2 regions of the Klebsiella sp. WP3-W18-ESBL-02 genome follow, and region 1 is predicted to be linked to the other one. Evidence: predicted binding sites of a transcription regulator. Region 1 holds the regulator's gene; the other holds the start of a gene.
The links. The regulator Fur, encoded in region 1, represses iron uptake genes when iron is present. The targets are predictions, from matches to a motif close to ATAATAATGAGAACNACTATCAA.
Positions count from the first base shown of each region.

Region 2: a site for Fur is predicted at 3,343-3,365, ahead of zupT (zinc transporter ZupT). Genes of this name have one in related genera too.

Region 1 covers NZ_AP021972.1:3,562,820-3,568,335, forward strand. Annotated here, with positions in the region: gene ybfF (esterase) at 1-728, shown strand, start outside; gene ybfE (LexA regulated protein) at 858-1,151, shown strand; gene fldA (flavodoxin FldA) at 1,302-1,832, shown strand; gene fur (ferric iron uptake transcriptional regulator) at 2,125-2,577, shown strand; gene chiQ (ChiQ/YbfN family lipoprotein) at 2,699-3,037, opposite strand; gene chiP (chitoporin ChiP) at 3,088-4,494, opposite strand; gene glnS (glutamine--tRNA ligase) at 4,943-5,516, opposite strand, start outside.
Region 2 covers NZ_AP021972.1:730,178-735,693, reverse strand. Annotated here, with positions in the region: gene tolC (outer membrane channel protein TolC) at 1-362, shown strand, start outside; gene H7R56_RS03605 (DUF1190 family protein) at 535-1,218, shown strand; gene H7R56_RS03600 (glutathionylspermidine synthase family protein) at 1,224-2,384, shown strand; gene ygiD (4,5-DOPA-extradiol-dioxygenase) at 2,388-3,176, opposite strand; gene zupT (zinc transporter ZupT) at 3,372-4,145, shown strand; gene H7R56_RS03585 (fimbrial protein) at 4,508-5,080, shown strand; gene H7R56_RS03580 (fimbria/pilus outer membrane usher protein) at 5,134-5,516, shown strand, end outside.

The DNA of each region.
Region 1 (5,516 bases):
TGCACAATAATTCCCCCATCGTTCTGGTTCACGGCCTGTTCGGCAGCCTGGATAACCTGGGCATCCTGGCGCGTGACCTGGTTTCTGACCACGACATCATTCAGGTCGATATGCGTAACCACGGATTGTCTCCTCGCGCCGACGAGATGAACTATCCGGCCATGGCGCAGGATCTGCTGGATACCCTGGACGCCAACCAGATTGAAAAAGCCACGCTGATTGGCCATTCCATGGGTGGTAAAGCCGTCATGGCGATGACCGCGCTGGCTCCGGAGCGGATTGACCGCCTGGTCGCGATCGATATTGCGCCGGTGGACTACCACGTGCGCCGTCACGATGAGATTTTTGCCGCCATTAACGCCGTCACCAGCGCCGGAGTTGCCACTCGCCAACAAGCGGCAACGGTCATGCGCGAGTATTTGCATCAAGAGGGCGTCATTCAATTCCTGCTGAAGTCGTTCGTTGACGGCGGTTGGCGCTTTAACGTACCGGTGCTGTGGGAACAATACCCGCATATCGTGGGCTGGGAGGCCATTCCGGCCTGGGATCATCCGGCACTGTTTATTCCCGGCGGCAACTCGCCGTACGTTACGGAAGCCTACCGCGCCGATCTGCTCGCCCAGTTCCCGCAGGCCAGAGCGCACGTCATTGCCGGTGCAGGACACTGGGTGCACGCGGAAAAACCGGATGCGGTACTGCGTGCCATCCGCCGCTACCTCGCAGAGTGATTAAAAATGCATCGACCGCGCGTCAGAATGGCCGTGGTCGTTGGCGTGCGGGCCCCACTGTTGTATGATTGCGCGCTGTCTGCATCGGGCACCGCCCGGTAGCTTGTTTCCCCGAAGTCACTCTGAACCATGGCAAAAGAACAAACGGACCGTACGACATTAGATTTGTTCGCAAATGAGCGTCGGCCGGGAAGACCCAAAACCAATCCGCTTTCGCGTGACGAACAGCTCCGCATTAATAAGCGCAATCAGCTCAAACGCGATAAAGTTCGCGGGCTTAAGCGCGTCGAGCTCAAACTGAACAGCGACGCCGTTGATGCGCTTAACGAGCTGGCAACTGCCCGTGACATGAGCCGTAGCGAACTCATCGAAGAAATTCTGATGAGCCAGTTAGCCCTGTTGCACGGACAGGGGAACGTCTGAAAAATCCCCCAGAACACACTTTCATGTAGCAGAGTGTGCAGTCCGGCACGATAGCTGTTTCCGCACGCTTCTCTGTTCTGCTATGATTGCCCTTATCTGTGGGCAATAAGCCACCACCATATCATTAAGTTTCAAGAGGTTATTTTACTCATGGCAATCGTTGGCATCTTCTTCGGTAGCGACACCGGGAACACCGAAAATATCGCAAAAATGATTCAAAAACAGCTTGGTAAAGATGTCGCAGACGTTCACGACATTGCCAAGAGCAGCAAAGAAGACCTGGCGGGCTACGATATCCTGCTGCTGGGTATCCCGACCTGGTACTACGGTGAAGCACAGTGCGACTGGGATGATTTCTTCCCATCACTGGAAGAAGTGGACTTCAACGGTAAGCTGGTTGCGCTGTTCGGCTGCGGCGATCAGGAAGATTATGCGGAATACTTCTGCGATGCGCTGGGCACCATCCGTGACATCATTGAACCAAACGGCGCCACCATCGTCGGCCACTGGCCGACCGCGGGCTACCATTTTGAAGCCTCTAAAGGTCTGGCCGATGACGACCACTTTGTCGGTCTGGCCATTGACGAAGATCGTCAGCCGGAGCTGACCGCAGAGCGCGTTGAAAAATGGGTTAAACAGGTCGCGGAAGAACTGCACCTGGACGAAATTAAAAACGCCTGATGATAATGAGGCGCAATTATGAAATTGCGCCTCATTAATAGGTAAAAGCAATCAAAATAATAGCTACATTTTTTTAACTTTTTAGCGCATACCTGTACAATATCTTCTGATTTAGCGCGGTCTCATCGGGAGTTTGTCGATGAAGCCTCGTTTTTGAAAGCTTAGTTTACCCAAGTCTTGCTGTTTTCATTTCAATAGGGTCATTCTATAATGAGACGCATTAAAACGGGTGAATTCTCTGTGATACTTTCGCTGATGGAAGTTAATCGTTTAGCAACAGGACAGATTCCGCATGACTGACAATAATACCGCATTAAAGAAGGCTGGCCTGAAAGTCACACTTCCACGGTTAAAGATCCTGGAAGTGCTTCAGGGGCCGGACAACCACCATGTCAGTGCGGAAGACTTATACAAACGCCTGATCGACATGGGTGAAGAAATTGGTCTGGCGACGGTTTACCGCGTCCTGAACCAGTTTGACGATGCTGGCATCGTTACCCGTCATAACTTTGAAGGCGGCAAATCCGTTTTCGAACTGACCCAGCAGCATCACCACGATCACCTGATCTGCCTTGATTGCGGGAAAGTGATCGAGTTTAGCGATGATTCCATTGAAGCTCGCCAGCGTGAAATCGCCGCGAAGCACGGTATTCGCCTGACTAACCATAGTCTTTATCTGTACGGCCACTGCGCTGAAGGCGACTGCCGTGAAGATGAACACGCTCACGACGCCGTAGAAAAATAACGCGTCGTCTTCGTTAAAAACCAGCGCTATCCGCTGGTTTTTTTTCGCCTGCCGTCAGATATTGGCCATAAAAAAACCGCTGCAAGCAGCGGTTTTTTCAGTTATTAGCGTGGCGGAATATTTATTTTTGCGCAGGAGTATTGTTGCTGCGAATTTCCTGCCACATTTTATCGCATTTGGCTTTTACCGCCTGGTCGTTACCGGTACGGGTTGCCTGAATGCACTGCTGATAATCCAGCACGCGCACGCTTTCCTGGTTAGCAAACTGCTGGTGCTGCTTCTCTTGTTTCAGCACGTTCAGCACGCTTTGGCAGGCTTCGATTTTATCCGGATTACCCTGCGCGGTGTTGATACAGGCGCTGTAGGCATCCTTCAGCTTGCTGTCTTCTTTTGGCGCTGGCGGCTGAACACAGGCGGTCAGCCCTGCGGCCATCAGAGCAACCATAATCAGTTTTTTCATACGATGAGCCTCTTAGCGGCGGCAGAGGTCTCCCCCTGCCGCATCATGCATCAGAAAATAGTGAACGGAGCGATAACCATGAATTTCACGTCGCGCTCATCCTGGAAGATGTTGCCGTAACCACCGCCCCAGCTCGGGATATCGGAGTGGTTGTCATACTGAGTGAAGTGCAGTTTGAAGAGCGTACCCTTCGCGCGGCCTTCCTGTACGGTGTACATCGCATCCAGACTGTATGCAGACTCTCTGATAGTGTTGTTTTTGTTGTAGTAAGCATCCGGGTTGCTCTGCCAGGTCGCTGGCTTCGCATCCCATGCATAAACATAGGAAGCCCCTACTGCCCAGCCCGGCAGGTTCCAGTTCTTCAGGTCATACATGGTACCGAAGAAGACCGCCTTTTCGCCGTTGGCGTTGAAGTCAGAACGGTTATCCCACCAGATATCCAGACGACCGTTGGACGATGCGTAGGTCGGGGTCATACGTTGCAGGAAGTAACCCTGCTGACCGTCGGCCTTAACCCAGGTCCCTTCCAGGCGGAAGTCAAAGACTTCGTTCAGCTTGTAGCCGAATGTCAGCGCCTGCAGCCAGGCGGTGCCATCATAGATATCGTTTACGCTGCCGTCGTTAACCTTGTCGCGCGTACCGTAGAACTGGTAGCTGGTGGTCAGCGGGCCGCCAGGAATATCAAACTTGTAGCTGGCTTTGGCGAAGTACTGATCAACATACCCTTCCGCCTGACCGAATGCCGCTTCCAGCACCAGGTTGTTTTTGAAATCATATTTCGCGCCAACGGAGTGCAGATAATCAACCTTGGTCTTCTTATCGGCCTGATAGAAGTCGTCCATCTCCAGGTGCCACGGCGCTTTATACTCGTTGGTCCACATGTACGAGAAGCTCAGCGCACCGTTGTCGCCGTAGTCGAAATTCGCCCCGGCTTCAGCACCCTGATAGGTACCCGGCATAAAGCTCCAGTGCGGCGCCAGCAGGGTTTGACCGGTTGGCTGAATGTAACCGGCACGTGCCCAGGTTGGGCCCAGTTTAAATTTAGCTGCCGCTTTATACAGGCTGATACCGCTCTTATCGCCGCTGTAATCTTCGCTGTAACCTTTGTTTTTCGACGAGAAGGCAATTTCGTTCGGGTGGCCACTTTCGCTGCTTTCCGCCATTTCAATTGCGGTAAACGCCGCAATATCAATACCGAACATGTCAGCCGCATAGCCAGACTGGAAATCAAGGTTAGCGTTCCAGGTGGAGTGGGAAAGGTTGGTTTTATATTTGTCGTGGTCGGTCACATCTTTACGGTCACGTTCACGCTGCCAGTAATAGACGCCACCGGTCAATGTTGAATCATCAATAAACCCTTCCGCTTTGGCTTCCGGGGTCATTGCAAAACCTGAGAGTGCTGTCACACCGGCGATAGCCAGCGCCAGCGTACTACGTTTGCCACTAAACGTACGCATAGTTATATCCTCTTTGACTTTTAAAATGCCGCCGCAAAGCAGAGGCAAAAAATAAAACTTAAAAAAAATGAACTTCTGGAAAAAGATATTTAGTACACGGATAGACTATTTTTCGCGACGCGAATTATCAATCCTTTTCCGCAACAAGAGTGCAGGATTATGACAAAGCGCACATATTTGGTTTCAATGTGTAACGTAATGCGTTATTAACATTTATCCACGCCAGCCCTTGCGGGGCCTGAGTGGAATGTTAATGAGACCGTTTACATTCAGAATGTGTGATGGGAGTTGTAAAAAAAAACGAACGTATCAGACCCAGGATATTACTATTAATTCGCTCTGCGAAATGATAAGTCATCATGAACGATACGGGGATAAAATTACCCTCCGGTTTCTGGCGTAAAAAAAAACGCCGCAAAAGCGGCGTTTTTTATTCTGCTGAGTGAGCTTAGCCCGCCCAGGTATCACGTAAACCGACGGTACGGTTAAAGACCAGCTTATCCGCGGTGGTGTAGCGGCTGTCGAGACAGAAGTACCCCTCACGCTCAAACTGATACGCTTTACCGGCCTCTGCGGCCTGCAGAGACGGTTCGGCATAGCCCTGCTTGATGACCAGCGACTCAGGGTTCATCACCGCGAGGAAGTCTTCCGCAGCGCCCGGATTCGGCACGCTGAACAGACGGTCATACAGACGAATTTCTACCGGTAGCGCATGCGCGGCGCTCACCCAGTGAATAACGCCCTTCACCTTGCGACCATCGGCCGGATCTTTGCTCAGGGTATCGGCATCGTAGGTGCAGAAGATGGTGGTGATATTGCCTTCAGCATCTTTCTCCACGCGTTCTGCTTTCACGACGTAGGCGTTACGCAGGCGAACTTCTTTGCCCATCACCAGACGCTTGTACTGTTTGTTCGCTTCTTCACGGAAGTCGGCGCGATCGATCCAGATTTCCGCACTGAACGGCACGTCGCGGCTGCCCATCTCCGGCTTATTCGGATGGTTAGGCATGGCGACCATTTCG
Region 2 (5,516 bases), 2.3 Mb from region 1:
CGTCTATCAGCAGCATCAACGCCTACAAACAGGCCGTTGTCTCTGCGCAGAGTTCGTTAGACGCCATGGAAGCGGGCTACTCCGTCGGTACGCGTACGATCGTTGACGTACTGGACGCCACCACCACGCTGTACAACGCCAAACAGCAGCTCTCCAGCGCGCGTTACAACTACCTGATCAACCAGCTGAATATCAAAAATGCGCTGGGCACGCTGAACGAACAGGATCTGCTGGCGCTGAACAACACCCTGGGCAAGCCGGTTTCGACCGCCAATGCCACCATCGCGCCTGAAAATGCGCAGCAGGATGCCAGCGCCGACGGCTACACCTCTCCGGCCACCAGCAAAGCACGTCTCCGCTAAGATTCGCCTTTGCCGATCGTAGGGCCCGCCACGTGCGGGCCTTTTTATTGTGCCAACGTAAGGCAACGTAAAGATCGCCCGCTTTATCCCCTTCTTCGCTTCATTTTCAACCACTCATCCACTATCCTGAGCGCTAATGCAATACCATTCCACTGGGTCCAGGAAGAATAAAATGAAACGGACAAACAACATTCAGCACGCCGCTTTTCGTAAAAGCTGGGGCGCGCGCCACTTAACGCCGGTAGCCCTGGCCGTGACGGCCGTCTTTATGCTCGCGGGCTGTGAGAAAACCGACGAAACCGTCACCCTGTACCAGAACGCGGACGACTGCTCTGCCGCTAACCCGGGCAAGAGCGCCGAGTGTACAACCACCTTTAATAACGCGCTCAAAGAAGCCGAGCGCACCGCGCCGAAATATGCCAGCCGTGAAGACTGCGTAGCCGAGTTTGGCGAAGGCCAGTGTCAGCAGGCACCGGCTCAGGCGGGCATGGCGCTAACCGGCGAAGGTCAGGCACAGGCACAAAATCAGAGCAGCGGCAGCTTCTGGATGCCGCTGATGGCAGGCTACATGATGGGCCGCATGATGAGCGGCGGCATGGGCGGCTATCAACAGCAGCCGGTCTTCACCTCGAAGAACCCGTCCAGCCCGGCCTATGGTCAATACACCGATGCCAGCGGCAAAAACTATGGCGCCGCGCAGCCGGGCCGCTCGATGAACGTACCCAAAACCGCGATGGCGCCGAAGCCGGCCACCACCAGCACCGTCACCCGCGGCGGCTTTGGTGAGTCGGTGGCGAAGCAGTCCACCATGCAGCGTAGCGCAACGGGGACCACCTCCCGTTCAATGGGCGGCTAACGATCATGGAAAGAGTCAGTATCGTTGAACGCCCGGACTGGCGTGAAAAGGCGACCGAGTACGGTTTTAACTTCCACACCATGTACGGCGAGCCGTACTGGAGCGAAGAGGCTTATTACAAGCTCTCGCTCGCGCAGGTGGAAAAACTGGAGGACGTCACCGCCGAGATTCACCAGATGTGCCTGAAGGTGGTCGAGCGCGTTATCGCCAGCGATGAGCTGATGACGAAATTCCGTATACCCAAGCATACCTGGGGCTTTGTGCGCCAGTCGTGGCAGACCCATCAACCCTCGCTGTACTCGCGCCTCGATCTGGCCTGGGACGGTACCGGTGAGCCGAAGCTACTCGAAAATAACGCCGACACGCCGACCTCGCTGTATGAAGCAGCCTTCTTCCAGTGGATCTGGCTGGAAGATCAGCTCAACGCGGGCAACCTGCCTGCGGGTAGCGATCAGTTCAACAGCCTGCAGGAAAAGCTCATTGAGCGCTTTAACGAGCTGCGCGAGCAGCACGGCTTCCAGCTGCTGCACATGACCTGCTGTCGCGATACCGTTGAAGATCGCGGCACGGTGCAATATTTGCAGGACTGCGCCACAGAAGCTGGCGTCGCAACCGAATTCCTCTATATCGACGATATCGGGCTCGGTGAAAAAGGCCAGTTTACCGATCTTCAGGATCAGGTTATCGGCAACCTGTTTAAGCTTTATCCGTGGGAGTATATGCTGCGCGAGATGTTCTCTACCAAGCTTGAGGATGCCGGCGTACGCTGGCTGGAACCTGCCTGGAAGAGCATTATTTCGAACAAAGCGCTGCTGCCGCTGCTGTGGGAAATGTTCCCGGATCACCCTAACCTGCTGCCAGCCTACTTTGCCGAAGACGATCATCCGCAGATGGACAAGTTTGTGGTGAAACCGATCTTCTCCCGCGAAGGGGCAAATATCTCGATCGTAGAAAATGGCAAAACCATTGAGCAGGTAGAAGGGCCTTACGGCGAAGAGGGTATGATCGTCCAGCAGTTCCATCCGCTGCCGAAATTTGGCGATAGCTATATGCTGATTGGCAGCTGGCTGATTAACGATCAGCCAGCCGGAATCGGTATTCGTGAGGATAGAGCGCTGATCACTCAGGATCTGTCACGCTTCTATCCGCACATTTTCGTCGAGTAACCGTCAGCCTATCTGTACCGACAGCATGCTCAGGGAGCCCATTTCGATGCCATCAACCGGGATCGTGATGGGCTCTTCACCGTCCCACGCGCCCAGAACGTACAGCAGCGGCAGGTAGTGATCCGGCGTCGGGTTAGACAGCGAGCCGCCCTCATGCGCCAGATAGTTCACCAGCGGATGCTGCTCCGTTGGCCCTTTCCAGCCCAGGTTGGCTTTCACGTAGTCGTTAAACGACGTCGCCCACGGATAAGGCGCGGAATCGCCATGCCATTTCGCCGTACGCAGGTTGTGCACCACGTTACCGCTCGCCACCAGCATAATGCCTTCGTCGCGCAGGCTGGCCAGCTTTCGGCCCATCTCAAAATGCCAGGCCGCCGGTTTGGTGCTGTCAATGCTTAGCTGCACCATCGGAATATCGGCATTCGGGTACATTTTAATCAGCACGCCCCATGAACCGTGGTCAAAACCCCACGCTTCTTTATCCAGCGTCACCGGAACCGGGGCCAGCAGCTCAAGCAGCTGCTGCGCCAGCGCCGGAGAGCCCGGAGCCGGATAGTGCGTATCATAAAGCGCCTGCGGGAAACCGCCGAAATCATGAATGGTTTTTGGCGCTTCCATTGCCGTCACGCCCGTACCGCGGGTGAACCAGTGTGCGGACACCACGACGATCGCTTTCGGGCGCGGCAGCGTTTCGCCAAGGTGCTGCCAGGCGCGCGTATAAAGGTTATCTTCGAGCACGTTCATGGGGCTACCGTGACCTAAAAACAGTGCTGGCATTCGGCTACGAGACATGGTGTTATCCTTCCAGAGGTGTTGATTTAATAACACCACATTAACCTGTTTTCAGTGAGGATAAACTCAGATAAGCGTGATGATGATCTTCAGAAAATTTGAATGTAAGGATGACGTAAAGAATGCGTTCAGCCCTCGCAAGGGAAAACGATTTTCAATATCATGAATGATAATCATTATCATAAGGAGTGAACGATGTCGGTACCCCTGATTCTGACATTATTGGCCGGCGCAGCGACGTTTATTGGCGCTTTTCTCGGGGTGATTGGTCAGAAACCGTCTAACCGCGTGCTGGCGTTTTCCCTCGGCTTTGCCGCCGGGATTATGCTGCTGATCTCCCTGATGGAGATGCTGCCCGCAGCGCTTGATGCGCCGGGCATGTCACCGGTGCTGGGCTACGGCATGTTTGTCTTCGGGCTGCTCGGCTACTTCGCGCTGGACCGCGTATTGCCGCACGCCCATCCGCAGGACCTGGTGCAAAAAAATACTCCACCGCTGCCGCGTAATATTCGCCGTACCGCCGTTTTGCTGACCCTGGGCATCAGCCTGCACAACTTCCCGGAAGGTATCGCCACCTTTGTGACTGCCAGCAATAATCTTGAACTCGGTTTTGGTATCGCGCTGGCCGTTGCGCTACACAATATTCCTGAAGGGCTGGCGGTCGCCGGGCCGGTGTACGCCGCGACGGGATCGAAACGCAAGGCCGTATTCTGGGCCGGTATTTCCGGTATGGCTGAGATCCTGGGCGGCGTGCTGGCATGGGCAATTCTCGGCAGCATGGTATCGCCGGTGGTGATGGCATCAATCATGGCAGCGGTGGCCGGTATTATGGTCGCACTGTCCGTCGATGAGCTTATGCCGCTGGCAAAAGAGATCGACCCCAACAACAATCCAAGCTACGGCGTGCTGTGCGGAATGTCGGTAATGGGGTTAAGCCTGGTGATACTGCAATCCATGGGAATCGGCTAACCTGCTGATATCTCCCTTAAATAAGTCAAAATATTTAACAGGAGCGCACGCTGCGCTCCTATTCATTTATTGAATATATTTACATAAATAATTTATTATTCAAAAAGCGCGCACAATAATCATATAAATAAATTCCCATTTTCTCTGTTTACATTCCTTCATAGCGATAAAATCCTTTATTATCCGCAACAACGTTTATTTAATATGAAATTAGTTACTACCGTAATGCGTTCAATTAACGATAAAACACGCTTAAACAATAAACGGAAATTATCATTTTGATTTCGAATTTTATTTCCCAGAAATAAAATATGAGAAATAAATGAATTAACCTGGCAATACTACAAATGAAGGATCTTGATATGAATATGGGAAAAACAGCGCTGTTTGCACTGATTACGGCAGCCTTATCATCAACCGCAGCGCTGGCTGACGTGGACGGCGGCTCCGGCAAAATCACCTTTACCGGTGACGTTATCGCCGCACCTTGCGCCATCAAAGCGGAAGACGTCGACAAGCAGGTTGACCTCGGCGAAGTCCCGGCTAGCTATATCAACTCAAAGGGCCACTCTGACGCCGTGGATTCCAGCATTCATCTGGTCGATTGCGACCTGCCGAGCTCAGACAACGGCCAGGGCTCCCCGATCACGAAAGTGGATGTGACCTTCACCAGCACCGCGGTGACGACTGAAGGCGAAAGCCTGCTGTCCAACACCATGACCGGTGGCGCAACCGGCGTGGGCGTACGTCTGCTGGACGGCACCGGCCAGAATATCACCCTTGGCACCGCCAAAGAGATCGCGCTGGTTCAGGCCTCTTCAGAACAAACGCTGCCGTTCCAGGCCTATATGGAGCTGGTTGACGGTACGAAAGCCACCCCTGCCACCCCTGGCGCGGTGAATGCGAACGCCACCTACGTCCTGTCTTACAAATAAGATACCGGGCGGCCGCCAGGCCGCCTTTTTCCAGATAATCAGGTAGGGACGCCGTGAATATCGACAAAATTACTGCATCAGGCTGCGGTTTATTATTCGCCTGCTCGGCTAGCGCGACGGAATTCAACCTTAACGTGCTGGATAAATCTATGCGTAATAGCGTTGATGTCTCCCTTTTAAAAGATAAACCTGCGGTGCTGCCCGGCGATTATTTCGTCTCGATTGCCGTGAATAAAAATAAAATATCCTCTGGCCGGTTGCTCACCTGGCGACAAGAAGAACAAAACGTAGAACCCTGTATTCCGGTCGATTTGGCCGACAGTTTAGGGTTGAAAGACGAATTTCTCCGCACGCTGCCGGTCGATAACGGCTGCGTCAGTTTTCGCTCACATCCGGAAATGACGCTGAAGCTCGACTTAGCGCAACAGCAGCTCGA